One region of the Streptomyces sp. NPDC002564 genome, then DNA from elsewhere that is predicted to be linked to it. Evidence: riboswitches for the same ligand, from Rfam matches in the RefSeq annotation. Region 1 holds a riboswitch; each other region holds the start of a gene.
What was found. A riboswitch is a leader RNA that binds a small molecule or an ion and turns the genes downstream of it on or off. The one in region 1 is predicted to bind thiamine pyrophosphate.

Region 1 (9,427 bases):
GCTCCTGCGCCCGCGTCACCGCGGAGGCGAGCATCACACCCGCGCACCCCAGCTCCATCGCGAGCGCCGCGTCGGACGCCGTGCCCGCACCCGCGTCGAGGATCACCGGCACGCGCGCGTGCTCGACGATCAGCTGGAAGTTGTGCGGGTTGCGGATGCCGAGCCCGGAGCCGATCGGCGAGCCGAGCGGCATGACCGCGGCGCAGCCCACGTCCTCCAGCTTCCGGGCGACGACCGGGTCGTCGTTCGTGTACGGCAGGACGGTGAAGCCGTCGTCGACCAGGATCTCGGCGGCGTCCAGGAGCTCCACCGGATCGGGCAGCAGGGTGCGCTCGTCGGCGATCACCTCCAGCTTCACCAGGTCGGTGCCGAGCGCCTCGCGCGCGAGGCGGGCGGTCAGGACCGCCTCGCCCGCCGTGAAACAGCCCGCCGTGTTGGGCAGTACGCGGATGCCGAGCCGGTCCAGCACGGAGAGCACCGAACCCTGCACGCCCGGGTCGAGGCGGCGCATCGCGACCGTGGTCAGCTCGGTGCCGGACGCGACGAGGGAACGTTCGAGGACGTCGAGGCTCGGCGCCCCGCCCGTGCCCATGATCAGGCGCGAGGAGAAGGTGAGGTCACCGAGGACGAAGGGGTCGTCTGCCATGGTCTTCAGCCTCCCTGGACGGCGGTGAGCACTTCGACGCGGTCGCCGTCGGCGAGGGCGGTGGCGGGCCACTGCGCGCGCGGGACGACGGTTTCGTTGACGGCGGCGGCGACACCGGAGTGCGCCGTGGACAGGGTGGCGACGAGGGCGTCGAGCGTGGTGCCCGGGGCGACCTCGCGCTCCTCGCCGTTGACGGAGACGCGGACGGATACGGCGGAAGGCGTGCTCATGCGGGCTGCTCCGTGAAGGGCTGCGTGCGGGTCGGGAAGGGCGGGAAGCGCGGGAGGGGGGAGGCGTCGTCGAAGCGGCGCGGGGTGAAGGGGAGCGCCTCGTCGGGCAGCTCGCCGGTGGTCAGGGCGTGCGCCATGACGTCACCCGTGACGGGCGTCAGCAGGACGCCGTTGCGGTAGTGCCCGGTGGCCAGCTGGAGCCCGGCGAGCCGGGTCGGGCCGAGCAGCGGGGCGTTGTCGGGGGAGGCGGGGCGCAGGCCCGCGCGGGTCTCGGTGAGCGGCAGCTCGGTGATGCCGGGCACCAGCTCGTGCGCGTCCCGCAGCAGCTCGTACACGCCGCCCGCGGTGACCGTGGTGTCCCAGCCGAGCTCCTCGCTGGTGGCGCCGACGACGAGCTCGCCGTTCTCGCGCGGGACGAGGTAGACGTGGCTGCCGCGCACCACGGCCCGCACGGTGCGGCTCAGGAACGGGGCGTACGCCTTCGGCACGGTCAGCCGCAGCACCTGCCCCTTCACCGGGCGTACCGGCGGCAGGACGTCGGCGGGGACGCCGGCCAGCCGCCCGCTGAGGCTGCCCGCCGCGAGCAGGGTCTGCCCCGCGCCGAGCGCGGTGCCGTCCGCGAGGACGACGCCGTGCGCCCGGTCGCCGGAGACCGTCAGGCGCTCCGCCCACGCGCGGTGGAAGGCGACGCCGGCCCGCTCGCAGGCCACCACGAGGGCCGCCGCGAGCCTGCGCGGGTCGACCTGGTGGTCGCCGTCGACCCGCAGCCCGCCGCGCACGCCCGGCGCGAGCATCGGCTCCAGGCGACGGCACTCGCGGCCGCTCAGCCACTCGGACTCGAGCCCCGAACGGCGCTGCAGGGCGTGCAGTTCGCGCAGATGCGCGCGGTCGTCGGAGTCGAGCGCCACGGCGAGGGTGCCGCAGGCGCGATGGCCGAGGTCGTGGCCGCTCGCCCCGGTCAGCTCGGCGACGAAGTCGGGATAGCGGCGGGCGGACGCCAGGTTGAGGCCCAGCAACGTCTCCTCGCCGTAGTGCAGTTCGGTGACGGCGGCCAGCATGCCCGCCGCGACTTGGGCGGCCCCGCCGCCCGGTTCGGGGTCCACGACCGCGACGGAGAGTCCGCGCTGGGCGGCCCGCCAGGCCGAGACCAGGCCGATGATGCCGCCCCCGACGACGAGGACGTCGGTCGTGGCGGCGGATGTCGTCCGTGAATGCATGGGCGTCCAGCCCCTCCCTTCGCCGGCATGACCCGGATCAGGTTCGTACGGTCGGAGGCCGTCCCAGCCTCCCTCTCAGCCCGGTGCGTCCGGGCTCCCGCGAGTGCTCTGCAGCGGCCACCCTAGCCCGTCGCTTCGCGTGGCAGTAGGGGAGCTGTCCGGGTATGAGCAGTGACGGTGTGTCAGAGATCTCCTCGTCCCCATCGGGGACCGCCCCGGCCCGCCGCCCTAGAGTGATCGGGTGAGCGAGCAGCGGAAGCAGACCGGAAAGCCGCCGCAGGCGGAACGGCACGTCGTCATCGTCGGTGCGGGGATGGCCGGGGTGCAGACCGCGGTGGCCCTGCGCGAACAGGGGTTCGCGGGGACGGTCACCCTCGTCGGCGCGGAGCCGCACCAGCCCTACGACAGGCCGCCGCTGTCCAAGGCGGTGCTGCTCGGCAAGGCGGAAGGATCCGCCTTCGACATCGACTTCGCGGCGCTCGGCATCGACCTCGACCTGGGCCGCGAGGTCACCGGAGTGCGCCCCGCCGACCACGAACTGGACACCGCCGCGGGCCCCCTGGCCTACGACGTCCTGGTCCTGGCGACCGGCGCCGAGCCGGTCCGGCTGCCCGGCACCGAGGGCGTGCCCGGCGTCCACCTCCTGCGCACCCTGGACGACGCCGAGCGGCTGCGCCCGGTCCTCGCCGAACAGCGGGACGTGGTGGTCGTGGGGGCGGGCTGGATCGGCGCGGAGTTCGCGACCGCCGCACGGGAGGCGGGCTGTTCCGTCACCGTGGTCGAGGCCGCCGCGCGACCGCTCGCCGGGGCGCTGCCCGAGGAGGTCGCGGCGCCCATGGCCGACTGGTACGCGGACTCCGGGGCGGTGCTGCGCACCCACGCGCGCGTGGAGCGCGTCGAGCCGGGCGCGGTGCTCCTCACCGACGGGAGCAGGCTGCCCGCGGACGCGGTGCTCGTCGGCATCGGGGCGCGGCCCGCGACGGCCTGGCTGACCGGCTCCGGCATCGAGCTCGGCGCCCACCGCGAGGTCGTCACCGACGAGGGCCTGCGCACCTCGGCCCCCGACGTCTACGCGGTCGGCGACTGCTCCTCCTTCCCGTCCGGGCGGTACGGGGAGCGCCTGCTCGTCCACCACTGGGACAACGCCCTCCAGGGCCCGCGCACGGTCGCGGCGAACGTCATCGGCGAGACCCCGGCGGCGTACGACCCCGTGCCCTACTTCTGGTCGGAGCAGTTCGGCCGCTTCGTGCAGTACGCGGGCCATCACGCCGGGGCCGACGCGACGGTGTGGCGCGGCGACCCCACGGGAATGGCCTGGTCGGTGTGCTGGCTGCGGGAGGGCGCGCTGGTCGCGGTCCTCGCGGTGGGCCGGCCCCGGGACCTGGCCCAGGGGCGCAAGCTGATCGAGGCGGGCGCCCGCCTCGATCCGGCCCTGGCGGCGGACGCCTCGGTTCCGCTGAAGAAGGCGTCCCTGTAGCGGGTCGGTGCGGAGGGTGGCCCTCACCGCCCGGCACGGTCCCCCCGGCCGGGGATACGCTGGAGCGCGTGACCGAGATTGACGCAAAGACTGATGCTCTCGTACCCGACTGGCTGCACCTCCCCGACATCGCGGACATGCTCGATGTCGAGGTGACCCGTGTGCGCCAGCTGGTCAAGGAGGGCCAGCTGATCGCCGTGCGCCGGGGTGAGAACCGGGCGCTCCAGGTGCCGGCCGCCTTCATCGACGGCGACAAGGTCGTCAAGGGCCTGGTCGGCACCTTGACGCTCCTGAGGGACGACGGCTTCTCCGACGAGGAGATGCTGGAGTGGCTCTTCACCCCCGACTCGACCCTGCCCGGCACCCCCGCGCAGGCGCTGAGCGAGAATCGCGGCACGGAGGTGAAGCGCCGCGCCCAGGCGCTCGCCGTCTGAGCAGGCGCTCGACCGTCTGAACCGAACGACACCGTCCGGCGTACGGGCGCGCACGCGTGCCCGTACGCCACCGACAACGGGGGGACTTCTCCATGGCTGCCGCTGCCGCCGATCACCGTGACCGGCTCGCCGACGCCCGGCTCTATCTGTGCACGGACGCCCGCAAGCGCCAGGGGGACCTCCCGGAATTCCTCGACGCCGTCCTCGCGGGCGGTGTCGACATCGTGCAGCTGCGCGACAAGGGCATGGAGGCCGGTGAGGAGGTCGAGCACCTCCAGGTCTTCGCGGACGCCGCCCGGCGGCACGGCAAGCTGTTCGCGGTGAACGACCGCGCGGACGTCGCGCACGCCGTCGGCGCCGACGTGCTGCACCTGGGCCAGGGCGACCTGCCGGTCCCCGCGGCCCGCGCCGTCCTCGGCCCCGAGGTGCTGATCGGCCGCTCCACGCACGCCGAGTCCGAGGTCGCGGCGGCCGCCGCCCAGGACGGCGTGGACTACTTCTGCACGGGCCCGTGCTGGCCCACGCCCACCAAGCCGGGCCGGCACGCCCCGGGCCTCGACCTGGTGCGGTACACCGCCTCGCTCGGCACGGACCGCCCCTGGTTCGCCATCGGCGGCATCGACGCGGGCAACCTCGACGAGGTCCTGGCGGCCGGCGCGCGCCGCGTCGTCGTCGTGCGGGCGATCACCGAGGCCGACGACCCGGGCGCCGCGGCGGCGGACCTCGCCAAGCGGCTGCGTACCGCCGTCTGAGCAGGGAGCACGCCGGGGCGGGCGCCGGTCCGGGAGTGTCCGATCCGTGGACAACAAACCGGCAAACCGGCCAATTCTCCGCGGTCTGGTTGGGCGACCGCCACGGCCTGGCTAACCTGCCGGTATGGCCCTAGGCACAGCTTCGACCAGGTCCGACCGTGCGCGCACGGTACGAGACATGCTCGCGACCGGCAAAACGACATTTTCGTTCGAGTTCTCCGCCCCGAAGACCCCGAAGGGCGAGCGGAACCTCTGGAACGCGCTGCGCCGGGTCGAGGCGGTGGCCCCGGACTTCGTCTCCGTGACCTACGGCGCGGGCGGCTCGACGCGCACCGGCACGGTCAAGGAGACCCAGCAGATCGTCGCCGACACGACGCTGACGCCGGTCGCCCACCTGACCGCGGTCGACCACTCCGTGGCCGAGCTGCGCAACATCATCGGGCAGTACGCGGACGCGGGCATCAGGAACATGCTCGCGGTCCGCGGCGACCCGCCCGGCGACCCGCTCGGCGACTGGATCGCGCACCCCGAGGGCCTGACCTACGCCGCCGAACTGGTCGAGCTCATCAAGGAGTCCGGCGACTTCTGCGTGGGCGTCGCCGCCTTCCCCGCGATGCACCCGCGCTCGGCCGACTGGGACTCCGACACCCGGTACTTCATCGACAAGTGCCGGGCCGGCGCGGACTACGCGATCACACAGATGTTCTTCGACCCCGAGGAGTACCTGCGGCTGCGCGACCGCGTCGCGGCGGCGGGCTGCGACACGCCGATCATCCCCGAGATGATGCCGGTCACCAACGTCCGCCAGCTCGACCGACTGCCCCAGCTCAGCAACGCCGTGTTCCCGGCCGAGCTGAAAGAGCGGATCCTCTCGGTCAAAGACGATCCCGCCGCTGTACGCTCCATTGGCATCGAGTTCGCGACGGAGTTCTGCGCGCGGTTGCTGGCCGAAGGTGTGCCGGGACTGCACTTCATCACGCTGAACAACTCCACGGCGACACTGGAGATCTACGAAAATCTGGGCCTGCACCACCAGGCCTGACCCGGTCGTACCCGCACGGGCGGCGGCCGCAGGGGAGAGGGGCGTACATGGGCTGGGCGGTCCTCTACATCGCGTTCGGATGCGTCGCGCTGTGGCTGCTGGGCGAGGTCCTGCTGCAGTACAAGGCGCGGCTGCGCTGGCGGCTGCTCGCGTTCGGCGGCTTCCTCGGGGTGGTCGTCGGCGTGCTGATCCCCTCGGTGTGGATCATCGGTCTCGGCGCGGTCGCCTTCGCGACGGGCCAGACCTACGTGACGCTGTCGTTCCGCCGGGGCTTCTCCACCGGCTGGGCGCTCGGCGGGCAGCCGGGCCTGAGCAAGCGCCGCAAGCAGCCGCGCCGGGACACCGCCGTGCAGGAGCCGACGCTGCAGGTCTCCGACCTGGAGTACGAGCAGGTCCCGCCGCCGCCCGGGCACGACCCCGGGGTCTACGAGCCCGAGCCGATGCCCGACGACACCGGGCAGTACGGCGTGTACGACGAGGCCGCATACGCCCCGCCGTCGGCCGGCGACGCGCACCGCGGCCAGGGCGACGCCTACGGCTACGAGGCCGCGGCCTACGGCGGCTACGACCAGCAGCACTACGGGTACGACGCGACGGGCGGGCAGCAGTACGCCGCGTACTCCGACCCGTACATCGGCACCCAGACCTACGGCGCCCGGCAGGACTACGACGGCTACGGCGACCAGCAGCGGTACGCGCCGTACGGCGGCGCCTACGACGACGGCGGGGCCGGCCGGCCCGGCGAGAGCTACCAGGACACCCCGCCCGGCGGCGTCTGGGTGCCGCACCAGCGCTCCACCGACGAGCAGTACGGGGGCGGCGAGCAGTACGGCGGTGAACTGCCGCCCGAGCAGCCCTACCCGTACCAGGACCAGGGCGGCCACTCCGGCGGGTACGACGGCTCGGGCTACAACGAGCAGCAGTACCGCTACTGACCTGCCGTCGCCGGGTCCGTCGCGGCCCGGCGGATCAGACGGTCACTGGGAGCCGCGGAACTCCGGGCCCTCCACGATCAGTCCCGCGGCCAGCGTGCCCGACATGCCCGCGTGCGGGAGGCCGCCGCCGGGGTGCGCCCAGCCGCCGACCGCGAGCAGCCCCGGCAGCCGGGTGCTGTTCGACGGGTGGAGCAGCAGGCCGTCCGCCGCGGCGAGCGAGGGGGCAGGGACCGCGCCGCCCTCGGCGCCGGTGGCCTCCGCGACGTCGGCCGGGGTGCGGGCCTCGTGCCACAGCAGGCGCTCGCGCAGCCCGGGGAGCACCCCCTCGGCCCGGGAGATCACCCGCTGGACCTCCTGCTCGCCGACCGGCAGGTGCGCGGGCACCGTCACGGTGAGCGTCACCGCCTCGTGCGCGTCGTCCGGCGTCCCCTCCGGGTCGCCGGGGCGGAGCACCGCGAGGGTGGGCGAGGCGGGCAGGCCGGGCCGCTCGCCGAAGACCCGGTCGAGCTCGTCCTGCCTGGCGGCCGAGTGCAGCACCGTCCGCAGCGGGGTGCCCGCGGGGCGTGCGCCGGAGAGCGCCAGGAGCACGGTGAGGCGGCTGGGCATCCCCGAGCGGGCCGGGACGTCACCCCCCGACCGTATGTCCACTCCCGGCAGCATTCCGGCCAGGGCGGTGGGCGCGACGCCCGCGACCACGAAGTCGGCCTCCGCCGCCGTGCCGTCGGCGAGCTCCACGCCCGCCGCGCGGCCGTCCTTCTCGACGATCCGCGTCACCGCGGCGCCGAACACGAATTCGACGCGCCGGGCCAGGCACCGCTCGTACACCGCGCGGGCCAGGGCGCGCAGGCCGCCGCGCACCGACCAGGTGCCGAACGTCTGCTCCAGATAGGGCAGGACGGCGGCGCTCGCCGGGGTGGTGCGCGGGTCCAGGCCGTGCGCCAGGGCGAACTGTTCGAGCAGCGCGACCAGGCGCGGGTCGCCGCCCAGTTCGAGCTCGCCGACCTCGGCGAGGGTGGTGGCGCGGCGCTCGCGGCGCAGCAGGCGCTTGTGCGGCACCGCGGGGTAGGGCTCGCGGTCGGCGAGCACCTGCCAGTTCGGCCACAGGGGCTCTTCCAGGAGGGGGCGCCGGGTGCGGTCCCAGGCCTCCCTGGCCCGGTTCATGAACGCCGCCCAGCGGGCGCCCGCGCCCTCGCCGAGGGCCGCGTCCAGGGCTTCGCCGACGCCCGCGCGCGACGCGTTCGGCAGGTCGGCCGTGCTGCCGTCCGCGAAGACGTGCCGCACGGCGGGCTCCACCTGGGCGAGCTCGACGCACTTCTCCAGGGGCTCCTTGCCCGTCTTGAGGAACAGGTCGCGGTAGACCGCGGGGAGCTGGAGCAGTCCGGGCCCGGTGTCGAAGGCGAAGCCGTCCCGCTCGACGCGGCCGAGCGCGCCGCCGTACGACTCCGTGCGTTCGTACACCACCACCCGGTGGCCCGCGACGGCCAGCCGGGCGGCCGCCGTCATCGCGCCCATCCCGGCGCCGATCACCACAATCCGTGCCATGCCAGGGACTGTATCGGCAGCCACTGACAGCGCCGCCGCGGCCCCGGCCCCGCCGGTGCCTCAGGGCGGGGGCGCCCCGGCGCGGCCCGCGAGGCGCTTCTCCTCGCGGCGCTGTGCCCGGCGGCGCAGGAACCGCCGGATCCGCGAGACGAGGAAGAACAGCAGGAACAGACCGAGCAGCAGGAGCACCGCGGCGATGATCGCGGCGGCCTCCGGGTAGAACATCGCGAAGCTGATCAGACCGCCGACCCCGAGGTCCTCGGCCGTGCTCAGGACGAAGTTGCTGAACGGCTCGGGCGAGGTGTTGACCGCCATCCGCGTCCCGGACTTCACCGCGTGGCTGGCCAGCGCCGTCGATCCGCCCACGGCGCCGGCGGCGAGGTCGGAGAGCGACCCGCTCTGTCCCGCGAGGAGCGCGCCCACCACGGCCCCGGACACCGGCCGGATCACGGTGTGCACGGTGTCCCAGACGGAGTCGACGTAGGGGATCTTGTCGGCGACGGCCTCGCACAGGAAGAGCACCCCGGCGGCGATCAGCACGTCGGGCCGCTGGAGCGCCTCGGGGATCTCGTCGCTGACCCCGGTCGCCCCGAAGACGCCGAGCAGCAGGACCACGGCGTACGCGTTGATCCCGCTGGCCCAGCCGCTGGTGAACACGAGGGGGAGTACGGACACGGACGTGATCGTAACCAGTCGGAGACCCATCGGCCCGGGGATGAGCACGTCCGTCTGAGTATCCGTACCTAGAGGAGGAGATGAGTAGCTGCGCGGATGGGCCCCGACCTGGGAAGACGGAAGAGTGTGGGGCACGGAGAAGGGCGTGGCGCCGGTACCGCCGACACGGGGCGGCGGAACCTCGCGCCGCGCCCTCGACCGCTCCTCCCGCCGCGCGGCGCGAGCGGGACACGGGGGAACGACCGCACGGGGTCGCACGGGGGAACACGAGAAGGGCACCGGTCCGGTGCCGCCTGGGGGGAACAGGCGGCACCGGACCGGTGCCCTTCGTGCGTGCGGGTGCCGCCGTGGGCTACGCGCGCGTGCCGCTGACCCGGCCCTGCAGCAGCCGCGACAGCGCCGCGTGCACGTCGTCGAGCGAGCGCTCCGGCTGGAAGGCCTGCCAGTCCAGGGCGGCCACCAGGACCATGCCGACCA
Region 2 (9,427 bases), on a different contig from region 1:
GTCAACGGCTTCTTCAAGGAGGCCACCCTCCTCGGTCAGCCGTACGCGCTGGACAACAAGAAGTCGGTCGAGAAGGTTCTCGCCGAGGCCGGTGTCACCCTGAAGCGCTTCGCGCGCATCAAGGTCGGCATCTGAGTCCGTACCGCGATCGACGGTAGACCCCGCTAGGGTCGACAGCGGTCGCCCGTACACGGTCCTCGTGTGCGACGTACGACCGCAGGATCTGACGAGGAGGCCACTGCCGAGCATGGGATGCGAACGACACCCCACCGGCAGTGGCCTTCTTCGTATGTGTGCCGAGTAAGAGAAGCGAGAACCACATGACCACCAAGGCCGACTCGAAGAGTGACGACGACAAAGTTGCCGGACGCTTCCTGCTGAAGCTCTCCGGCGAGGCGTTCGCCGGTGGGGGCGGCCTCGGGGTCGACCCCGACGTGGTGCACGCCATCGCCCGTGAGATCGCTGCCGTCGTCCGCGACGGCTCCCAGATCGCCGTCGTGATCGGCGGCGGGAACTTCTTCCGCGGCGCCGAGCTCCAGCAGCGCGGCATGGACCGCGCCCGCTCCGACTACATGGGCATGCTCGGCACGGTCATGAACTGCCTGGCCCTCCAGGACTTCCTGGAGAAGGAGGGCATCGACTGCCGCGTCCAGACCGCCATCACGATGGGGCAGGTCGCGGAGCCGTACATCCCGTTGCGCGCCGTGCGCCACCTGGAGAAGGGCCGCGTGGTCATCTTCGGTGCCGGGATGGGCATGCCGTACTTCTCCACCGACACCACCGCCGCGCAGCGCGCCCTGGAGATCGACGCCGAGGCGCTGCTGATGGGCAAGAACGGCGTGGACGGGGTCTACGACTCCGACCCCCGGACCAACCCCGACGCGGTGAAGTACGACGCCCTCGGCTACGGCGAGGTCATCACGCAGGACCTGAAGGTCGCCGACATGACCGCGATCACGCTGTGCCGGGACAACAAGCTGCCCATCCTGGTCTTCGAGCTCCTCTCCGAGGGCAATATCGCCCGGGCCGTCAAGGGTGAGAAGATCGGCACTCTCGTGGGCGACCAGGGAAGCCGGGCCTGATCCGGGGGAGCCGGGCCAGTCCCGGGCGGCGGACACGAGCCGTCGCCTGAGAGGGATGGACAAAGGCCTGCCGGTCGGACACCGTGCAGGAAAGAGACGCGACGCAGCCGGCCGCCCCGTGCTAGCCGGGCCTACTCAAGACACGCAGGAGCAAGTGGTGATCGAAGAGACCCTCCTCGAGGCCGAGGAGAAGATGGAGAAGGCCGTCGTGGTCGCCAAGGAGGACTTCGCCGCGATCCGCACCGGCCGTGCGCACCCGGCGATGTTCAACAAGATCGTGGCGGACTACTACGGCGCGCTGACGCCGATCAACCAGCTGGCCTCGTTCTCGGTGCCCGAGCCGCGGATGGCCGTGGTGACCCCGTTCGACAAGACCGCGCTGCGCAACATCGAGCAGGCGATCCGGGACTCCGACCTCGGCGTCAATCCGAGCAACGACGGCAACATCATCCGGGTGACGTTCCCCGAGCTGACGCAGGACCGCCGCAAGGAGTACATCAAGGTCGCCAAGACCAAGGCCGAGGACTCCAAGATCTCGATCCGTTCGATCCGTCGCAAGGCCAAGGAGGCCCTGGACAAGGCGATCAAGGACGGCGACATCGGCGAGGACGAGGGCCGTCGCGGCGAGAAGGAGCTCGACGACACCACCGCGAAGTACGTCGCCCAGGTGGACGAGCTGCTCAAGCACAAGGAAGCCGAGCTGCTCGAAGTCTGAGTCTCGAGTCCGAGGAATCAGGGAACCGATCCGTGAACGACTCTTCCTGGGGGGCGCCGCCCAGAGCCGGGTATTGGGGGCCGCCCGACCAGGGACCTGGTCAGGGGGCGCCCCCGGCAGGTCCCGCGTACGATGCGCAGGACGCGCTGTTTCCGTCTGAGACGCAGCCCATGCCCATCGTGCCCGACGTACCCGTCAACGGCGGAGACCAGGACGGCGACCGGGGGGCCACTCGGACGGGCGGCCCCCTGTTCCGTGACGAGCCTCCGCAGGAGCCCATGCCCAGCGCACCACAGCCGCAGCCCGCCCCGGCAGCACCGCAGAAGAAGAGCGCGGGCCGCGACCTCGGGGCGGCCATAGGGGTCGGTGTGGGACTCGGCGCGGTGATCATCGCGTCGCTGTTCATCGTCAAGGCCGTCTTCATCGGCGTCATAGCGGTCGCCGTCGTCGTCGGCCTCTGGGAGCTCACCTCCCGGCTCGACGAGCGCAAGGGCATCAAGGCGCCGCTCGTACCGCTCGCGGTGGGCGGCGCGGCGATGGTCGTCGCCGGGTACGTGCGCGGGACCGAGGGCGCCTGGGTCGCGATGGCCCTGACCGCGCTCGCGGTCCTCGTCTGGCGGATGACCGAGCCGCCCGACGGCTATCTGAAGGACGTCACGGCGGGGGTCTTCGCCGCCTTCTACGTCCCCTTCCTCGCGACCTTCGTCGCGCTGATGCTCACCGCGGACGACGGCCCGCAGCGGGTGCTCACCTTCCTGCTCCTGACCGTGGTCAGCGACACGGGTGCGTACGCGATCGGCTGGCGCTTCGGCAAGCACAAGCTGGCGCCGCGCATCAGCCCCGGCAAGACCCGCGAGGGCTTGGTCGGCGCGGTCACCTTCGCGATGGCCGCGGGCGCGCTGTGCATGGAGCTCCTCATCGACGGCGGCACGTGGTGGCAGGGCCTGCTCATCGGCCTCGCGGTCGCCGCGAGCGCCACGCTGGGCGACCTCGGCGAGTCGATGATCAAGCGGGACCTGGGCATCAAGGACATGGGCACGCTGCTGCCGGGCCACGGCGGCATCATGGACCGCCTGGACTCGCTGCTGCCGACGGCGCCCGTGGTGTGGCTGCTGCTGGTGGTGTTCGTCGGCTCCGGCTGATCTCCTACCGGTCCGACCTGCGTAAATGTAGGTGAGGGGCTCGTCGTCCACAGGGCGGCGAGCCCCTTGTCGTATGTCTGCGACACTGGAACGACCATGCCTGTACCCGGAGAACTCACTTTCGTCGCGCCCCGCGGTGCCAAGAAGCCCCCGCGGCATCTCGCCGACCTCACGCCCGCCGAGCGCAAGGAAGCCGTCGCCGCCATCGGCGAGAAGCCGTTCCGCGCCAAGCAGCTCTCGCAGCACTACTTCGCGCGGTACGCGCACGACCCGGCCGAGTGGACCGACATCCCCGCCGGTGCGCGCGAGAAGCTCCGTGAGGCGCTGCTGCCCGACCTGATGTCCGTGGTGCGGCACATCAGCTGTGACGACGACACGACCCGCAAGACGCTCTGGCGCCTCTTCGACGGGACGCTCGTCGAGTCCGTGCTGATGCGCTATCCCGACCGGGTCACCATGTGCATCAGCTCCCAGGCGGGCTGCGGCATGAACTGCCCGTTCTGCGCCACCGGACAGGCCGGCCTCGACCGGAACCTGTCGACGGGCGAGATCGTGCACCAGATCGTCGACGGCATGCGGGCGCTGCGCGACGGCGAGATCCCGGGCGGCCCGGCGCGGCTCTCGAACATCGTCTTCATGGGCATGGGCGAGCCGCTGGCCAACTACAACCGGGTGACCGGCGCGATCCGCCGCCTCACCGACCCCGAGCCGGACGGCCTCGGGCTCTCGCAGCGCGGCATCACGGTGTCGACGGTGGGCCTCGTGCCCGCCATCCACCGGTTCTCGGACGAGGGCTTCAAGTGCCGCCTCGCCATCTCGCTGCACGCGCCGGACGACGAGCTGCGCGACACCCTCGTCCCGGTGAACACGCGCTGGAAGGTGCGCGAGGTGCTGGACGCCGGCTGGGAGTACGCCGCCAAGTCGGGCCGTCGCCTCTCCATCGAGTACGCGCTCATCCGGGACATCAACGACCAGGCGTGGCGTGGCGACCGGCTCGGCCGGATGCTCAAGGGCAAGCCGGTGCACGTCAACCTCATCCCGCTGAACCCCACCCCGGGCTCGAAGTGGACGGCGTCGCGTCCCGAGGACGAGAAGGCGTTCGTGGAGGCCATCGCGGCGCACGGCGTGCCGGTCACCATCCGGGACACCCGCGGGCAGGAGATCGACGGAGCGTGCGGTCAGCTCGCCGCGGCCGAGAGGTAGTCTGGCGGGCGTACGCCTCGTACACACATCTGCATATTCCGACAGGGGAGCGCCACAGCGCTGAGAGTGCGGCACCTTGGACAGGTGGGCCGCAGACCCTCTGAACCTCGCCCAGGTCATTCTGGGTAGGAAGTTCGGTCATTACTCAAGCTGTTGCGCCCTGCCCGCGGCCGGCCGGCCGCGGGCAGGGCCGCGTCTCTTCCTGGTCACCCAGGAGGAAAACCAGTGGGCACCACCAAGAAGGTCTCGTTCACCGCCGTGGCGGTGGGCATCGGGCTCGTCGCGGTCTCCGCGTGCGGCGGCTCCGACAGCGGATCCGGGTCGTCCGACGCCAAGAGCGTGACGCTCGTCAGCCATGACTCCTTCAACGTCTCCAAGGACGTCCTGAAGGACTTCGAGAAGCGCTCCGGCTACACGGTCAAGGTCCTCAAGGACGGCGACGCGGGCGCCGCGGTGAACAAGGCGGTCCTCTCCGAGGACAACCCGCAGGGCGACGTCTTCTTCGGCGTCGACAACACGCTCCTCTCGCGCGCGCTCGACAACGGCCTCTTCCAGCCGTACGAGGTCAAGGGCGCGGACAAGATCAAGCCGGAGTTCCGGGCCGACGGGGACAGGCACCGGGTCACCCCCGTCGACAGCGGCGACATCTGCGTCAACTACGACAAGAAGTACTTCGCCGACAAGAAGCTGGCGCCGCCGAAGTCCTTCGACGACCTGGCCAGGCCCGCGTACAAGAACCTGCTGGTCACCGAGAACGCCTCGACCTCCTCGCCCGGTCTCGGGTTCCTGCTCGGCACCGCCGCGAAGTACGGCGACGGGGGCTGGCAGGGCTACTGGAAGAAGCTCAAGGCCAACGGCGTCAAGGTCGTCGACGGCTGGGAGCAGGCCTACAACGAGGAGTTCTCCGGCTCCTCCGGCGGCAAGAAGGCCAAGGGCGACCGCCCGCTCGTCGTCTCGTACGCCTCCTCGCCGCCCGTCGAGGTCCTCTACGCCAAGCCCCGGCCCAAGGAGGCGCCGACCGGCGTCGCGACCGGCACCTGCTTCCGCCAGGTCGAGTACGCGGGCCTGCTCAGCAACGCCGGGAACACCAAGGGCGGCAAGGCGCTCCTGGACTTCCTGGCCGGCAAGGAGTTCCAGGAGGACATGCCGCTGAACATGTTCGTGAACCCGGTGCTCGACGGCGCGAAGCTGCCCGGGCTGTTCACCGAGCACGGCGTGACGGTCGACAGGCCCGAGACCATGGACCCGAAGAAGATCGCCGACAACCGTGAGCCGTGGATCAAGTCGTGGACCTCGCTCGTACTGAAGTAGCGCCACGGAAGACGGGCGCCCGCCGGGGGAGCGCGGTGCGGCTCGGCCTGATGGCCGTGCCCGTCGCGTTCTTCGGGCTCTTCTTCGCCTATCCGGTCACGGCCATCGTCGCCCGCGGCCTGCACGTCGGCGGGGCCTGGCAGCTCGGGCGGATCACGGACGTCCTCGGGCAGTCCGACATCCGGCACGTGCTGTGGTTCACCACCTGGCAGGCGCTCGCGTCGACCGCGCTCACGCTGCTGATCGCGCTGCCCGGCGCGTACGTCTTCGCGCGCTTCGACTTCCCGGGCAAGCGGGTGCTGCGGGCCGTCGTCACGGTGCCGTTCGTGCTGCCGACGGTCGTCGTCGGGACCGCCTTCCTGGCGCTGATCGGGCGCGGCGGGCTCTTCGACGAGCTGTGGGGCGTGCGCCTGGACACCACGGTGTGGGCGATCCTGCTCGCGCACGTCTTCTTCAACTACGCGGTCGTCGTCCGCACCGTCGGCGGCCTCTGGGCGCAGCTCGACCCGCGCCAGGAGGAGGCCGCGCGGATGCTCGGCGCCTCGCGCTGGACGGCCTGGCGGACGGTGACGCTGCCCGCGCTCGGGCCCGCCGTCGCGGCCGCCGCGCTGATGGTCTTCCTCTTCACCTTCACCTCCTTCGGCGTCGTGCAGATCCTCGGCGGACCCGCGTACTCCACGCTGGAGGTGGAGATCTACCGGCAGACCGCCCAGCTCCTCGACCTGCCGACGGCCGCCGTCCTGACGATCGTGCAGTTCGCGGCGGTCGGGCTGATCCTGGCGATCCACGCGTGGACGGTCCGGCGCCGCGAGAGCGCGCTGAAGCTCGTCGACGCCTCGGCCGTGGCGCGCCGGCCGCGCGGCGCCGGTCAGTGGTCGCTGCTCGGGCTGGTCCTGGCGACGATCGTGCTGCTGATCCTGCTGCCGCTCGGCGTGCTCGTGCAGCGCTCCTTCGCCGGGCCCGACGGCTTCGGGCTCCTCTACTACAAGGAGCTGACCTCGGCGGACGGCGGCGCCTTCCTCGTGCCGCCGATCGAGGCCGTCGGGAACTCCCTGCAATACGCCGTCGTGGCCACGGTCATCGCGGTGCTCGTCGGCGGGCTGGCCGCGGCTGCCCTCACCCGCCGTGCGGGCCGTCTCGTACGCGGCTTCGACGCGCTGCTCATGCTGCCGCTCGGGGTGTCCGCGGTCACCGTGGGCTTCGGCTTCCTCATCACGCTGGACAAGCCGCCGCTGGACCTGCGCGCCAGCTGGATCCTGGTGCCGCTCGCCCAGGCGCTGGTCGGCGTCCCCTTCGTCGTACGCACCATGCTGCCCGTGCTGCGCGCGGTGGACGGGCGGCTGCGGGAGGCGGCGGCCGTCCTCGGGGCGTCGCCGCTGCGGGCCTGGCGCGAGGTCGACCTGCCCCTGGTGCGGCGGGCGCTGCTGATCGCCGCCGGATTCGCCTTCGCCGTCTCGCTCGGCGAGTTCGGCGCGACCGTCTTCATCGCGCGGCCCGACAACCCGACCCTGCCCGTGGCCGTGGCCCGGCTGCTCGGCCGCGCCGGGGACCTCAACTACGGCCAGGCCATGGCCCTCTCGACGATCCTCATGGTGGTGTGCGCGGTGTCCCTGCTGCTCCTGGAACGCATCCGGACCGACCGCACCACGGGGGACTTCTGATGGCGGAGGACGCCTTGCTGAGCCTGCGGGAGGCGACGGTCCGGTTCGGTGAACGGGCCGCGCTCGACGCCGTCGACCTCGACGTCCGCGAGCACGAGATCGTCTGTGTCCTCGGGCCGAGCGGCAGCGGCAAGTCGACGCTGCTGCGGGCGGTGGCGGGGCTGCAGGCCCTCGACGCGGGCCGGGTCCTGCTCGACGGGCACGACCAGCGCGCGGTGCCCGCGCACCGGCGGGGCGTCGGCCTGATGTTCCAGGACCACCAGCTGTTCCCGCAGCGGGACGTGGCGGGCAACGTCGCGTTCGGGCTGCGCATGCACGGCGCCTCGCGGGGCGAACAGGCCGACCGTGTCGCCGAGTTGCTGGAGCTCGTCGGCCTGCCGAAGGCGCAGCGGCGCGGGGTCGCCGCGCTGTCCGGCGGCGAGCAGCAGCGGGTGGCCCTGGCACGGGCCCTCGCGCCGCGCCCCCGGCTCCTCATGCTCGACGAGCCGCTGGGCCAGCTGGACCGCTCGCTGCGGGAGCGGCTCGTCGTCGAACTGCGCGAGCTCTTCGACGAGCTGGGCACGACCGTGCTGGCCGTCACGCACGACCAGGGCGAGGCCTTCGCGCTGGCCGACCGTGTCGTCGTGATGCGCGACGGGCGGATCGCCCAGTCCGGTACGCCCCTCGACGTGTGGCAGCACCCGGCGGACGAGTTCGTGGCGCGCTTCCTCGGCTTCGACAACATCGTCGCGGCGATCGTGGCGGGCGGGGCGGCGGACACGGTGTGGGGCAAGGTCCCCGTGCCCGACGGCGTGCCCGGCGGTCGGCACCGGCTGCTGGTGCGGCCGGCCGGGGTGCGTCTCGTGCCCGCCGACGAGGGGCTGCCGTGCGCGGTGACGGCGCGCACCTTCCGCGGCACCCATGTCGCCGTGCACCTCCAGCCGAAGGAGGGGCCGCGCCTGGAGGCGGCCTGCGCGCTGCGGGCGGCGCCCGCGGTGGGGGAGACGGTCGGGGTCGGTTTCGACGCCGAGGACGTCGTGGTGCTCGGGCCCACGGGCTGACGCCGTGGGGCGGGGGGTGGGCGGCGGCATGCGCCGGCTACCCCTCGCGGTCACGGATGAGCATCCAGGGCCGCTCAGCCTTCCTGGGGCGTCGCGCCGAGGCGGCGCAGTGCGTCCGGCGCCTGTTCGACCCGGTCCACCAGCGCGATCCGCGCCTCCATCGACCGGCCGCGGGCCAGCGACTGGAGCAGCGGCCACACCGGCAGGTGCTCGGTCCAGTGCGTGCGGTCGACCAGGACCATCGGGGTGGGTTCGCCGCGCGACTCGTAGTAGTTGGGGGTGGCGTTGTCGAAGACCTCCTGGACGGTGCCCGCGGCGCCCGGCAGGAAGACGACGCCCGCGTTCGAGCGGGCCAGCAGGCCGTCCTCGCGGGTGGCGTTGGCGAAGTACTTCGCCAGGTCGGAGGCGAACGCGTTCGGCGGCTCGTGGCCGTAGAACCAGGTGGGGATGCCCACCGAGGCGCCGCCGTCGGGCCAGCGCTCGCGGACCTCGAAGGCGGCCTGCGCCCACGCGCCCACCGAGGGTGTGAACGAGGGCGCCTTGGCGAGCAGTGCGAGGGACTCCTCCAGCATCGCGTCGCCGTGCGGTGCCGCGTAGGCGCCGAGGTTCGCCGCCTCCATCGCGCCCGGGCCGCCGCCCGTCGCGACCGTGAAGCCCTCGCGGGCCAGCGCCCGGCCGAGCCGCGCCGCCCCCGCGTAGGCCTCGGTGCCGCGGGCCATCGCGTGCCCGCCCATGACGCCCACCACCCGCGCCCCGGCCAGGCGTTCGTCGAGGGCGTCGGAGATGGAGTCGTCGTGGATGGCGCGCAGCATCGACGAGAAGACGTCGCCGTCGGTCTTGGTCCGCTGGAACCAGGCGTACGCGCGGGCGTCCGGCGTCGCCTCGTACCCGCCGTCGGCGAGGCCGGCGAACAGGTCCTCGGGGGAGTACAACAGGCCGCGGTACGGGTCGAACGGGAGGCCGGGGACGGGCGGGAAGACCAGCGCGCCGCCGGCCCGCACCGTGGCCGCCGCGTCCTCGCCCATCGGGCAGCCGAGGAAGACGGCGCCCGCGACGTCGGCCGCCAGGAGCGCTGCGGAGCGCTCCGTCAGGTCGACGGCCTGGACGCGGCACCCGGCCAGGGCGCCGCGGCCGAGGACCTCGTCGAACTCGGCGAGCGTCTCGATCTCGCGGTCGTCGCCGGGGAGTCGCGGGGCGGATGCGGGGGTGCGGTTCGGCTGCATCCGCCCATGCTAAGCAGGGGCACCCACCGGAATCCGCTCAGCCCTGGACC
Region 3 (9,427 bases), on a different contig from region 1:
CCTGCGCAGCCACCATCTGGGGCTGCGACAGCAGGGCCTGCTCCAGCTCCGGGCCGTACTGGCCGCCCCTCGACTCCACCAGGCGCCGAATCACCGGACCGAAGCTGTCGTTGAGCAGCACCCCGTCGATGTTCACGGCCACCAGAGCCAGGTGGTCAAGTCCCGCTCCCCCACCAGCTTCGGCACGAGCGCCGGCCTCAGCCGCAACCTGAGTCCCCTCCGCGCCGGCATCCGCATCTGCAACCCCGCCGACAGAAACCTCGCCACTCATCACAGCAATCCCCCACAACCAGTCCACGCGGCGATGCCGCCACGCATACGAAACAGAACCCGACCCGGGACGCACCCGGACCGCACACGGCTCGATCCGGCCAACGGACCGAACCCGATCAGACCACGCAGCTACGCAACTGCAACAGGGGTCACGATCACAGCAGCCGCGGCGCACCGGTCAGCCAAGGCGGGCGCCGGGCCACCCCGCCACCTAGCTACCTAGCTACCTAGCTACCTAGCTACCTAGCTACCTAGAGCTAGGGTCGACCCGCCACCGCTCTCGCCGCCGTCGGCCACATCGCCCGCCCAGGTGCCCAAACCCGCTGAAAAGGCCACCCATGTCCCGGACCATGGGGAATTTCCGCATCACGGCCACGGATTCCCCCTGACGGGCTCTATCCAGCAGGCTCAGCCCGGACTCTCCGGAACAGCCGAACCGTCCGGTCCGCCCAGACGGCGCGAAAGCATAACAAGGGAACCGGCCGCCCGGTTTCCACCCGATAAACGGACGGAATAATTCCCCTTAACTCCCGGAACCTCGCCCCGCCCCCACCAGGAACGCAACTACCCAGCGTCACAAAAACCGGGAAACCATCCGAGATCCTTTTCCCTCAGAGCGCCGCATGTAATCACCACCGGCCCTTGAAAAGGAAACCGGTGGGTATGTATGTTATGGCCTCACTTTCATTCACCTCCGGGGGAGAGGTTCATGAGCAGTCTTGTACTGCCCCAGTCGAAAGACGTTCCGGGCATCCACACCAGCCACATCGCGCACAACGCGTCCACCACGTACAACGCGCACGGTGCGCACTCCGCGACCGCCGCCGGCCACTCGGCTCACACCGTGCCCGCCGCGAACGGCACCGCCGTCAGCGCCGCCACACAAGCACCGGCAGCCACCCAAGCGCCCACAAGCGCACAAACACCCGCGGCACCTGCCGTGCCTGCCGTGCCTGCAGCACCCACAGCACCTGCCGCGACGGGCTCCGCAGCCGCGGCCACCGCGCCCGCGAACGCGCCCACCGCGGGTGCGTCCCGCCTCACCACCACCGTGCCGCGCGAGTACGTCCACCGCGCCGCCCTGGCCGAGGTCTTCCTGACGTCGAGCGAGAAGACCGGCGAGGACACGTACACCCTCACCGGCCAATGGCCCCGCGCCCACACCTTCTTCACCACCGCCGACGGGCGCAGCCACGATCACCTGCAGGCCTGCGAGACGCTCCGCCAGACCGGGATCTACCTGGCGCACGCGCAGCACGCCATCCCGCTGGGACACCACTTCGTCATGCAGGACATGACGGTGACCACGCACCCCGAGCACCTCGACATCGCCAACACCCCCACCGACCTCACCCTGTACGCCACCCTCACCGTGCCCCGCCGTGGCACCTTCACCATCGACCTCGTCATCAACTGCGGCACGCGCACCCTCGCCATCGGGCGCGGGCACTTCACCTGCCTCTCCCCCGCCGCCTACAAGCGCCTTCGCGCCGGCGGCGCCCCCACTTCCCAGGCTTCGGGCCCCGCTCTCCCGTACGTCCCGACCCACCAGGATCCCGCGGTCTTCGGCCGCAATCTGTCCCACGACCTCGTCCTCGCGCCCGCCCACCAGCCCCACACCTGGCGCCTGAACGCCGATCCCCGCCACGCCATCCTGTTCGACCACGACGGCGATCACATCCCCGGCATGGTCCTCATCGAGGCGGCCCGGCAGAGTGCGCACCCTCACCTCCCGCCGAACGCCATCCCCACGCACACCCACACCGAGTTCCACCGCTATGTGGAACTCACCACTCCCTGCTACATCACGACCACCCCTCAGCCCCAAGACCCCACCCAGCCCCACAGCTACACCTTCCATGTCACGGGTCACCAGAACAACCAGCCCACGTTCACCACCTACCTCACAGCCACCACCCACCCCACCCCCTGATCTGGCCGGGCCCGGCTCTCTCCACCCGGGGCGACCCGCTCGGCCGGGCCCTCACCTACTCCTAGGACGCTTCAGCGCACTGCCGGGGTGAGCAGGACAGGAGAAAGGACCGAGCGGCATCCCCGAAGAGTCAATACGGAGAAGCCGAGAGGCGGCGACGGGGCGGCTGTAGATTCGACCAGGCAGACTGACGGAATTGAGCTCGACCGCGCTTCCGTCGCCGTGGGCGAAGAACAGCCTCCCGCCGGAGAGGGCGTTCCGTTTCGCCGGGCCCGAAAGGGCGAGTTCGCCAATGCAACCCTTTTCATCGAAAGTTGCACCGGAGGCGGGAATTCCGGATGTCGAGGGAATCGAATCATCCGCTACGACTCGCCACGAACCGCCATCGTTCCGCATGCAGGTTTCCGGAGCGACAGCACGCCGAAAAACGGACTGCGCCGACGCGAAGTGACACCGTGAGCAACAGCAAAAAGGGAGAGACGACGGACGTCGGCTGAGTCGACGTCGAGTCGAGCGGTCACCGGCTGAGCGCGCGCATTCTGGCCGCTCAGCCGGTTCTTGTATTTCTTGTCAGTAATAAGTGATCACCGGCACCTCCGCACAAGGGCGAGGCACGGGGGGCGCTTCCGCCTGCCCCGACTCCAGTCACCTCCGACACGCCAACGCTTCCGAAGGGCCAACACCTCCAACAGGCCAACCCTCCGGCCCACCACCGGGAACACCTGGCCGAAGCGATGCGGACAGGTCGGTCCCTGGTGGCCAAAAAGGAACCCTTCAGCCAGTTCCGCCGAAACACCTCCCTGTCGTTCCGCCGGTCACCCCCGAGGGCGAACTCCTGTTCCCGAGGGAGGTACATTGCGTAGCGACCACCGCGGGAGCTCGGGAGTAGCCGGGCTGAGAGGGCGGACGGGACTTGCTCCCCTTGCCGCCGACCGCATGAACCTGGACCGGGTAATGCCGGCGTAGGAAGGGTGTTGACCATGGATCCTGCCTCCGTACCTGCTGAGCACGGCACCGCCGTGTCCCGTGAGGCCGTGGGGGACGTGATCGCGTCTCTGCGAACCGCGGCACCGCTGGTGCACTGTCTGACCAACGTAGTGGTGTCGCAGTTCACCGCGAACGTGCTGCTCGCGGTGGGTGCCGCTCCGGCGATGGTGCACAGCGCCGAGGAGGCCGGCGCGTTGGCCCGGGTGGCCGGGGGCGTCCTGGTCAACCTGGGGACGGTGACGTCCGTGACCGCGGAGGCGATGCGCGTCGCCGTCAAGGAGGCGGCCGGGGCCGGGCGGCCGTGGGTCCTCGACCCGGTGGCGGTCGGGCCGCTGCCCTGGCGCACCGGGCTCGCCCACGAACTGCTCGAGAGCGCACCGCCGGCGGTCGTACGCGGCAACGCTTCCGAGATCCTGGCCCTGGACGGCGGCACGGGCGGGCGCGGCGTGGACAGTACGGACGTGCCCGAGGCCGCGCTGGCCGCGGCCGACGCACTGGCCCGGCGCTACGGCTGCGTGGTCGCGGTCAGCGGCCCGGTGGATGTCCTCACGGACGGGACGCGGGTGGTGCGTCTGGCCAACGGGCACCCGCTGTTGCCCTTGGTCACGGGAACGGGCTGTTCACTGGGCGCTCTGGTGGCCGCCTGCACGGCCGTCACCGATGACGCGCTGCTGGCCGCCACTGCCGCGACCGGCCTGCTCACCGTGGCCGCGGAGGATGCCGCCATCCGCTCTGCGGGGCCCGGCACGTTCGCGGTCGCCCTCATCGACGCGCTGCACCAGCTCGCGCCCGACCGGCTCGCCGAGGGTCTCAACTTGCGCTGAGCGTGCGCGTATTGCGGGGGCCGTGGTGGGCCGTGGCCTGGAATCCACCCGCTGAACGGCCCCCTCCCGCCCGGGGGGCGACCCCAACACCAAGTATGGCCGCCTTCGCCTCTCCGCGCTCCCGCCTGTGGATAACTCACACCCCTTGCCTCACAAGGCACTCCCTCCTCCCCTGCATCTCTCCCCTTCACCCCTGCACCCCTCCCCCACTTCCTACTTCCTGCCTCCTGCCTCCTGCCTCCTGCCTCCTGCCTCCTGCCTCCTGCCTCCTGCCTCCTGCAACCGTCCCCTGCCATCCGTCCCCTGCCCGATGCGTTTCCCACGGCCCTCCCCGGCCGGGAGCCTCCAAGGACCCACCCATGCGACCTCCTCTCGACCTGTCCCTGTATCTCGTCACCGACACCCGGCTCTGCGGTGACCGCGGTGTCGCCGCCACCGTGGCGGCCGCTGTTCAAGGGGGCGTCACCACCGTCCAGTTGCGTGATCCGGACGCGGACGCCCGTGCGTTGTTCCAGCTCGGCCGGGCGATCCAGGACGTACTCGCGGGCACCGGTGTCCCTTTGATCGTCAATGATCGCCTCGACGTCGCGGTCTGGTTGGACGCGGACGGCGTCCACCTCGGGCAGCGGGACGTGTCCCCCGAGACCGCGCGGCGCCAGCTCGGTCCAGGTGCGTACGTCGGCCTGTCCGTCAGCCGTCCCGAGCAGCTGGCGCATGTGCCGGATGCCGTCGACCACCTCGGGGTGGGTCCGGTGTTCCCGCAGTCCACCAAGCCGGACGCGGACACCCCGCTCGGCCTGGACGGGCTGGCCCGGATCGTCCGGGAGAGCCCGCTGCCCTGCGTGGCCATCGGCGGGATCGGCGTGTCCGAGGCCGCCGTGGTCAGGCGAAGCGGCGCGGCCGGCATCGCTGTCGTCAGCGCGGTCTGCGGGCAGCCCGACCCCGAGACCGCGGCCCATTCCCTCGTCCGCACCCTGCGACCGGAGGTCTCCGCGTGACCAGTCCGCCCATCGCCCTCACCATTGCCGCGAGCGACCCGTCCGGCGGCGCCGGGATCCAGGCCGACCTGAAGGCGTTCTCCGCCAACGGGGCCTACGGAACGGCAGTTCTGACCGCCCTCACCGCGCAGAACACCCAAGGCGTCACCGGCATCCACACCGTCCCCCCGGCGTTCGTGACCGAGCAGATCGACACGCTGTTCGCCGACGTCCCGGTGGACGCCGTCAAGATCGGAATGCTGGCCGACGCCGCCATCGCCGAAGCCGTCGCGGACGCCCTTGAGCGGCATCGGCCCCGGTACGTCGTCCTCGACCCCGTCATGGTCTCGACCAGCGGTCACCGCCTCCTCGAGGCCGACGCGGTGACGGTGGTGCGCGACCGTCTCCTGCCCCTCGCGGACCTCATCACCCCGAATCTCCCCGAGGCCGGCGACCTGCTCGGCGCCGCCGCCGCGGAGAACCGCGCCGAGGCCGTCGAGCAGGCCCGGGCACTCCTCAAGACCGGCACCCGGCGCGTCCTGCTCAAGGGCGGCCACCACATGCACGACGCCGAGTCCGTCGACATCCTCGTCGACGCCGCGCACGCCCCGGGCACCGATGGCGCCGGAGTCACCGAGTTGTCCGCGCCTCGCGTGAACACGCGGAACACCCATGGCACCGGCTGCACCCTGTCCGCCGCGATCGCCGCCCTCCGCCCGCAGCACGACGACTGGGAGCCCGCTGTCCGCGCCGCGAAGGAGTACCTGACCGGGGCACTGCGGGCGGCCGACACCCTGCGTGTCGGCCGCGGTCACGGCCCCGTCCACCACTTCCACCAGTACTGGAGCTGACCACCATGACCACGACGTTCTGCGACGAGCTGTGGACGGCCACGGCCGAGATACGTTCGGGCATCGACAAGCTGGCGTTCGTCACTGGCCTCGGCGACGGCACCCTGGACCGGGACAAGTTCGTCTACTACCTGGCCCAGGACGCCCTCTACCTGCGCGGTTACGCCCGCGCGCTGGCCAGTGCCGCCGCGAAGGCCGACCGGCCGGAGGACATCGCGTTCTTCGCGAAGTCCGCCCATGACGCCGTGGCCGTCGAGAGCTCCCTGCACGAGAGCAATGTCGTCGACGTCGATGCCTGGACTGCCTCCCCCACCTGCACGGGCTACACCTCCTACCTGCTCTCCGTGGCCCACACGCAGGGGTATCCGGAGCTGGCGGCCGCGGTCCTTCCCTGCTTCTGGATCTACGCCGAGGTGGGCCGGGCCCTCCTTGAGCAGGCCGGTGACCTGGCCGCCCATCCCTATGGCGACTGGATCGGCACGTATGCCGACGAGGAGTTCGAGGCCGCCACCGAACGCGCCCGGCAGATCGTCAACCGGCTTGCGGACCAGGCCGACCCGGGGACCCGCGCCCGCATGCGCACGGCCTTCACCACCGCGTCCACCTGGGAGTGGATGTTCTGGGACGCCGCCTGGCGCGTGGAGAACTGGCCCTTCGGCCCCGCCCCCGCCCAGGCTTCGGAGCCCGCGAAGTGACGACCACCACCGAACCCGGCACCCCGGCTTCGGCCCCGGCGAACGAGGCGCCGCTCACCCTCGACCAGCCCACGCCCAAGGTCTTGTCCGGCCTGGACCAAGGCGCGTTCTGGGCCAACCTGGGCGTCAGCCTGCTCGGCTTCAGCGGCATGCTCGTCGTCCTCGACCCGCTGGGCACCGGCAGTCCGACCTTGTCGTTCGCCGCCGCCGTCACCGCGTCCGTCGTCGGCACCCTGATCGGCACGGCCGCCCTCGGGCTCGCCGCCATCACCGGGGCCCGCACCGGCGCGCCCTCGATGGTCCTGCTGCGCGGGCTGTTCGGCGCGAAGGCGTCCTACCTGCCGACCGTCCTCAATGTGCTGCAGATGGTCGGCTGGGCCGTCTTCGAGCTGGTGGTCATCTCCACCGGCCTGAAGATCCTGGCCCGCCAGGCCTTCGGCGACCCGGGGCCCGGCTGGCTGTACGTGCTCGTCGCGGGCGCGGTGACCACGGCGCTCACGCTCCGCCCGCTCGGCGCCCTGCGCGTCATCCGCCGCTACGTCACCGTCGCCGTCGTCGTGGCCATCCTCTACCTGGGCTGGGACCTGGCCGGCCGTGGCATTCCGATGGAAGGCGGCTCCTGGAAGGACTTCTGGTTCGCCGCCGACAGCGTGATCGCCGTGTCGATCTCCTGGCTGCCGTTGGTCGCCGACTACTCGCGGCACTCGCGCAGCGAGAAGGCGGCGTTCGGCGGCCTGGTCGTCGGTCAGACCCTCGCGGGCGTCGCGGGCTCGGTCCTCGGCGTCGCCGCCCTCGCCGTGATCGCTTTCGACAGCACCGACCCGTACAAGGTCTTCGATCCCTTCACCGCCACCAGCGTCGGCGTGATCTGCTTCGGTGTCCTGGTGCTGCGCGAGGTCGACCAGTCCTTCGCGAACGTCTACTCGACCGCCGTGTCCGCCCAGAACCTGCTGCCCCGGGCCGACCGCCGCATCCTGTGCCTGATCAGCGGCACGCTGGCGACCGTCCTGGCGCTGCTGGTGAACATGGACAGCTACGCCAGCTTCCTCTATCTGATCGGTGCGGTCTTCATCCCGATGTTCGCCGTCCTGGTCGTGGACTTCTTCGTACTCGGCGGTCACCGCACCTGGGACGTCTCCGAACAGGCCCCGACCCGTTGGGTCATGCTTCTGCCGTGGGCGCTCGGCTTCGCCGCCTATCAGCTGATCGCGCCGACGGACATCGCCGGCTGGTCCGATTTCTGGGCCTGGCTGCAGGATGTGGTGGGCCTGACCGTCCAGCCCTGGATGAGTGCCTCCCTGCTGTCCTTCGCGGTGGCTGCCCTCACCACCCTCGTGGTGGGCCGCGGGCGACGGCACGTCTCGGCTTCGCCCGGGCGGCTCCCCGGCGCGTGACCGTGCACCACAGGAGAAACGCCCCGCGGTGTGACCACCTGCGGGGCGTTTCCGGGTCACGCTGCTTCCGTGTCACGCCGTTTCCGTGTCACGCCGTCAGCGGTCAACCGGCGTGAGGGCCCGGAAGCCGGCCGCTGGCGGCAGAGGCCGCGGCAGGCGCTAGCGGAGGCAGGACATGGGCACGTAGCCCGTGGTCCCGCGGTACTTCACCTTGCGCCAGTGCGGTGAGGAGTCTCCGCCGCACATGCCGTAAAAGTCGCCGACGACCGCCCCGTTGGTGGCGCAGCCCTTGGTCTTCTTGTACCAGAGACGCAGGGCCGTGGCGTTCGTCCTCGGCTTCTTGCGGATCTTCACATTGGTAATGGCCTTGCTCTCCGAGTAGGGCCCGCTGCAGCTGGCCGCTGCCGTCCCGACCGAAGCCTGCCGGGGCGCGTCAATGCCCGGCGATGCCGTTGCGTTGGTGGTGCCGAACATCGCCAGAGCTGCGACGACCACCGGGAGCACGAGACGCTTCTTCAATCTGGCCTTCCCCCTTGAACTGGTGCACTTGGGACTTCGTGTGCGGCACGTGCCGAGGGAAGGCGTGGCCGTTCCCCCGTTCGCCCGCACGTTGCGGGTGGGAACATACCAGACGGCATGTCGCTCCGCCGGGGCGGGCTGCGGGGCGCTGCCGGAGAGCGGCGCGCTCAAGCCGCGTGACCACCTCGGCCCTGAACTACGCGGCGGAGCGCAGGTGTTCGTGCGCCCACTGCTCGAAGGTGGTCAGTTCGATGCCCAACTCGCGAGCGAAGCGGGGGCGGGCCGGCTGGCCGACCTTGTCCATGAAGGCATGGCTGGCGCCCATGTCCGGCATACCTGCGGCGCGCGCCTGTTCCTCGGTCATGTCCGGTGCCGTCAACGGGACTTCCAGCGCGCGGGAGAGGATCTCGGCGATCTGCGTCATGGTCAGGTAGTCGCCGGCCAGTTCCAGTTCCACCCGGTGGTACCGGTCCGGAGCCGCGAAGGCGGCGGCTGCGGCCCGGCCCACGTCCTGTGCGGCCACCAGCGCCAGGTGCGTCCGCGGTTTGACGACGGTGACCAGACCGCCCTCGACTCCGCGGGGGAAATAGAAGCGCATGGACGGTTCGAGGTTCTCCATGAAGAACGACGGCTTGATCAACGTCCACCGGGGGAAGTCCAGTTCACGGAGGCGGTCCTGGATGGCCGCCTTGGTGCCCAAGGGCTCTTCCAGCATCGGCCAGCGCCCTTCGGCCCATCCGGGAGCGCTGGTGTGCTGGCCCACGCCGCTGGTCGAGGACTGCACGAACTGCGCGACTCCGGCAGCGCGCGCGGCGGCCATCAGGTTGAACGCCTGGGTGACCTCCCCGGCGAAGTCGACTCCCTCATCGGTGAATTCGGGCATCTGCACGGAGAAGACGCCGCGTACGCCGTCCACGGCCGCCGCAAGGGTGGGCGGCTCGGTCAGGTCGCCCACGACCAGGTGCGCACCGAGC

Region 2: another riboswitch for thiamine pyrophosphate. It lies ahead of ACFYXE_RS06445 (thiamine ABC transporter substrate binding subunit); the one in region 1 lies ahead of thiO (glycine oxidase ThiO).
Region 3: another riboswitch for thiamine pyrophosphate. It lies ahead of thiM (hydroxyethylthiazole kinase); the one in region 1 lies ahead of thiO (glycine oxidase ThiO).

What each region holds. Positions count from the first base shown of each region.
Region 1 is NZ_JBIARE010000003.1:49,590-59,016, reverse strand. Features, by position in the region: gene ACFYXE_RS11825 (thiazole synthase) at 1-646, opposite strand, end outside; gene thiS (sulfur carrier protein ThiS) at 652-876, opposite strand; gene thiO (glycine oxidase ThiO) at 873-2,093, opposite strand; TPP riboswitch at 2,091-2,204, opposite strand; gene ACFYXE_RS11810 (NAD(P)/FAD-dependent oxidoreductase) at 2,407-3,570, shown strand; gene ACFYXE_RS11805 (Rv2175c family DNA-binding protein) at 3,639-4,004, shown strand; gene thiE (thiamine phosphate synthase) at 4,097-4,756, shown strand; gene metF (methylenetetrahydrofolate reductase [NAD(P)H]) at 4,881-5,798, shown strand; gene ACFYXE_RS11790 (hypothetical protein) at 5,846-6,733, shown strand; gene ACFYXE_RS11785 (phytoene desaturase family protein) at 6,776-8,275, opposite strand; gene ACFYXE_RS11780 (DUF4126 domain-containing protein) at 8,336-8,950, opposite strand; gene ACFYXE_RS11775 (TetR/AcrR family transcriptional regulator) at 9,303-9,427, opposite strand, start outside.
Region 2 is NZ_JBIARE010000001.1:1,398,172-1,407,598, forward strand. Features, by position in the region: gene tsf (translation elongation factor Ts) at 1-135, shown strand, start outside; gene pyrH (UMP kinase) at 321-1,082, shown strand; gene frr (ribosome recycling factor) at 1,240-1,797, shown strand; gene ACFYXE_RS06435 (phosphatidate cytidylyltransferase) at 1,830-2,939, shown strand; gene rlmN (23S rRNA (adenine(2503)-C(2))-methyltransferase RlmN) at 3,036-4,142, shown strand; TPP riboswitch at 4,176-4,292, shown strand; gene ACFYXE_RS06445 (thiamine ABC transporter substrate binding subunit) at 4,368-5,453, shown strand; gene ACFYXE_RS06450 (ABC transporter permease) at 5,429-7,114, shown strand; gene ACFYXE_RS06455 (ABC transporter ATP-binding protein) at 7,114-8,154, shown strand; gene ACFYXE_RS06460 (LOG family protein) at 8,229-9,377, opposite strand; gene ACFYXE_RS06465 (VOC family protein) at 9,415-9,427, opposite strand, start outside.
Region 3 is NZ_JBIARE010000023.1:25,253-34,679, forward strand. Features, by position in the region: gene ACFYXE_RS37855 (HAD family hydrolase) at 1-151, opposite strand, end outside; gene ACFYXE_RS37860 (ScbA/BarX family gamma-butyrolactone biosynthesis protein) at 1,223-2,206, shown strand; TPP riboswitch at 3,068-3,193, shown strand; gene thiM (hydroxyethylthiazole kinase) at 3,187-4,017, shown strand; gene thiE (thiamine phosphate synthase) at 4,377-5,015, shown strand; gene thiD (bifunctional hydroxymethylpyrimidine kinase/phosphomethylpyrimidine kinase) at 5,012-5,845, shown strand; gene tenA (thiaminase II) at 5,851-6,540, shown strand; gene ACFYXE_RS37885 (cytosine permease) at 6,537-7,934, shown strand; gene ACFYXE_RS37890 (hypothetical protein) at 8,094-8,453, opposite strand; gene ACFYXE_RS37895 (NmrA family NAD(P)-binding protein) at 8,650-9,427, opposite strand, start outside.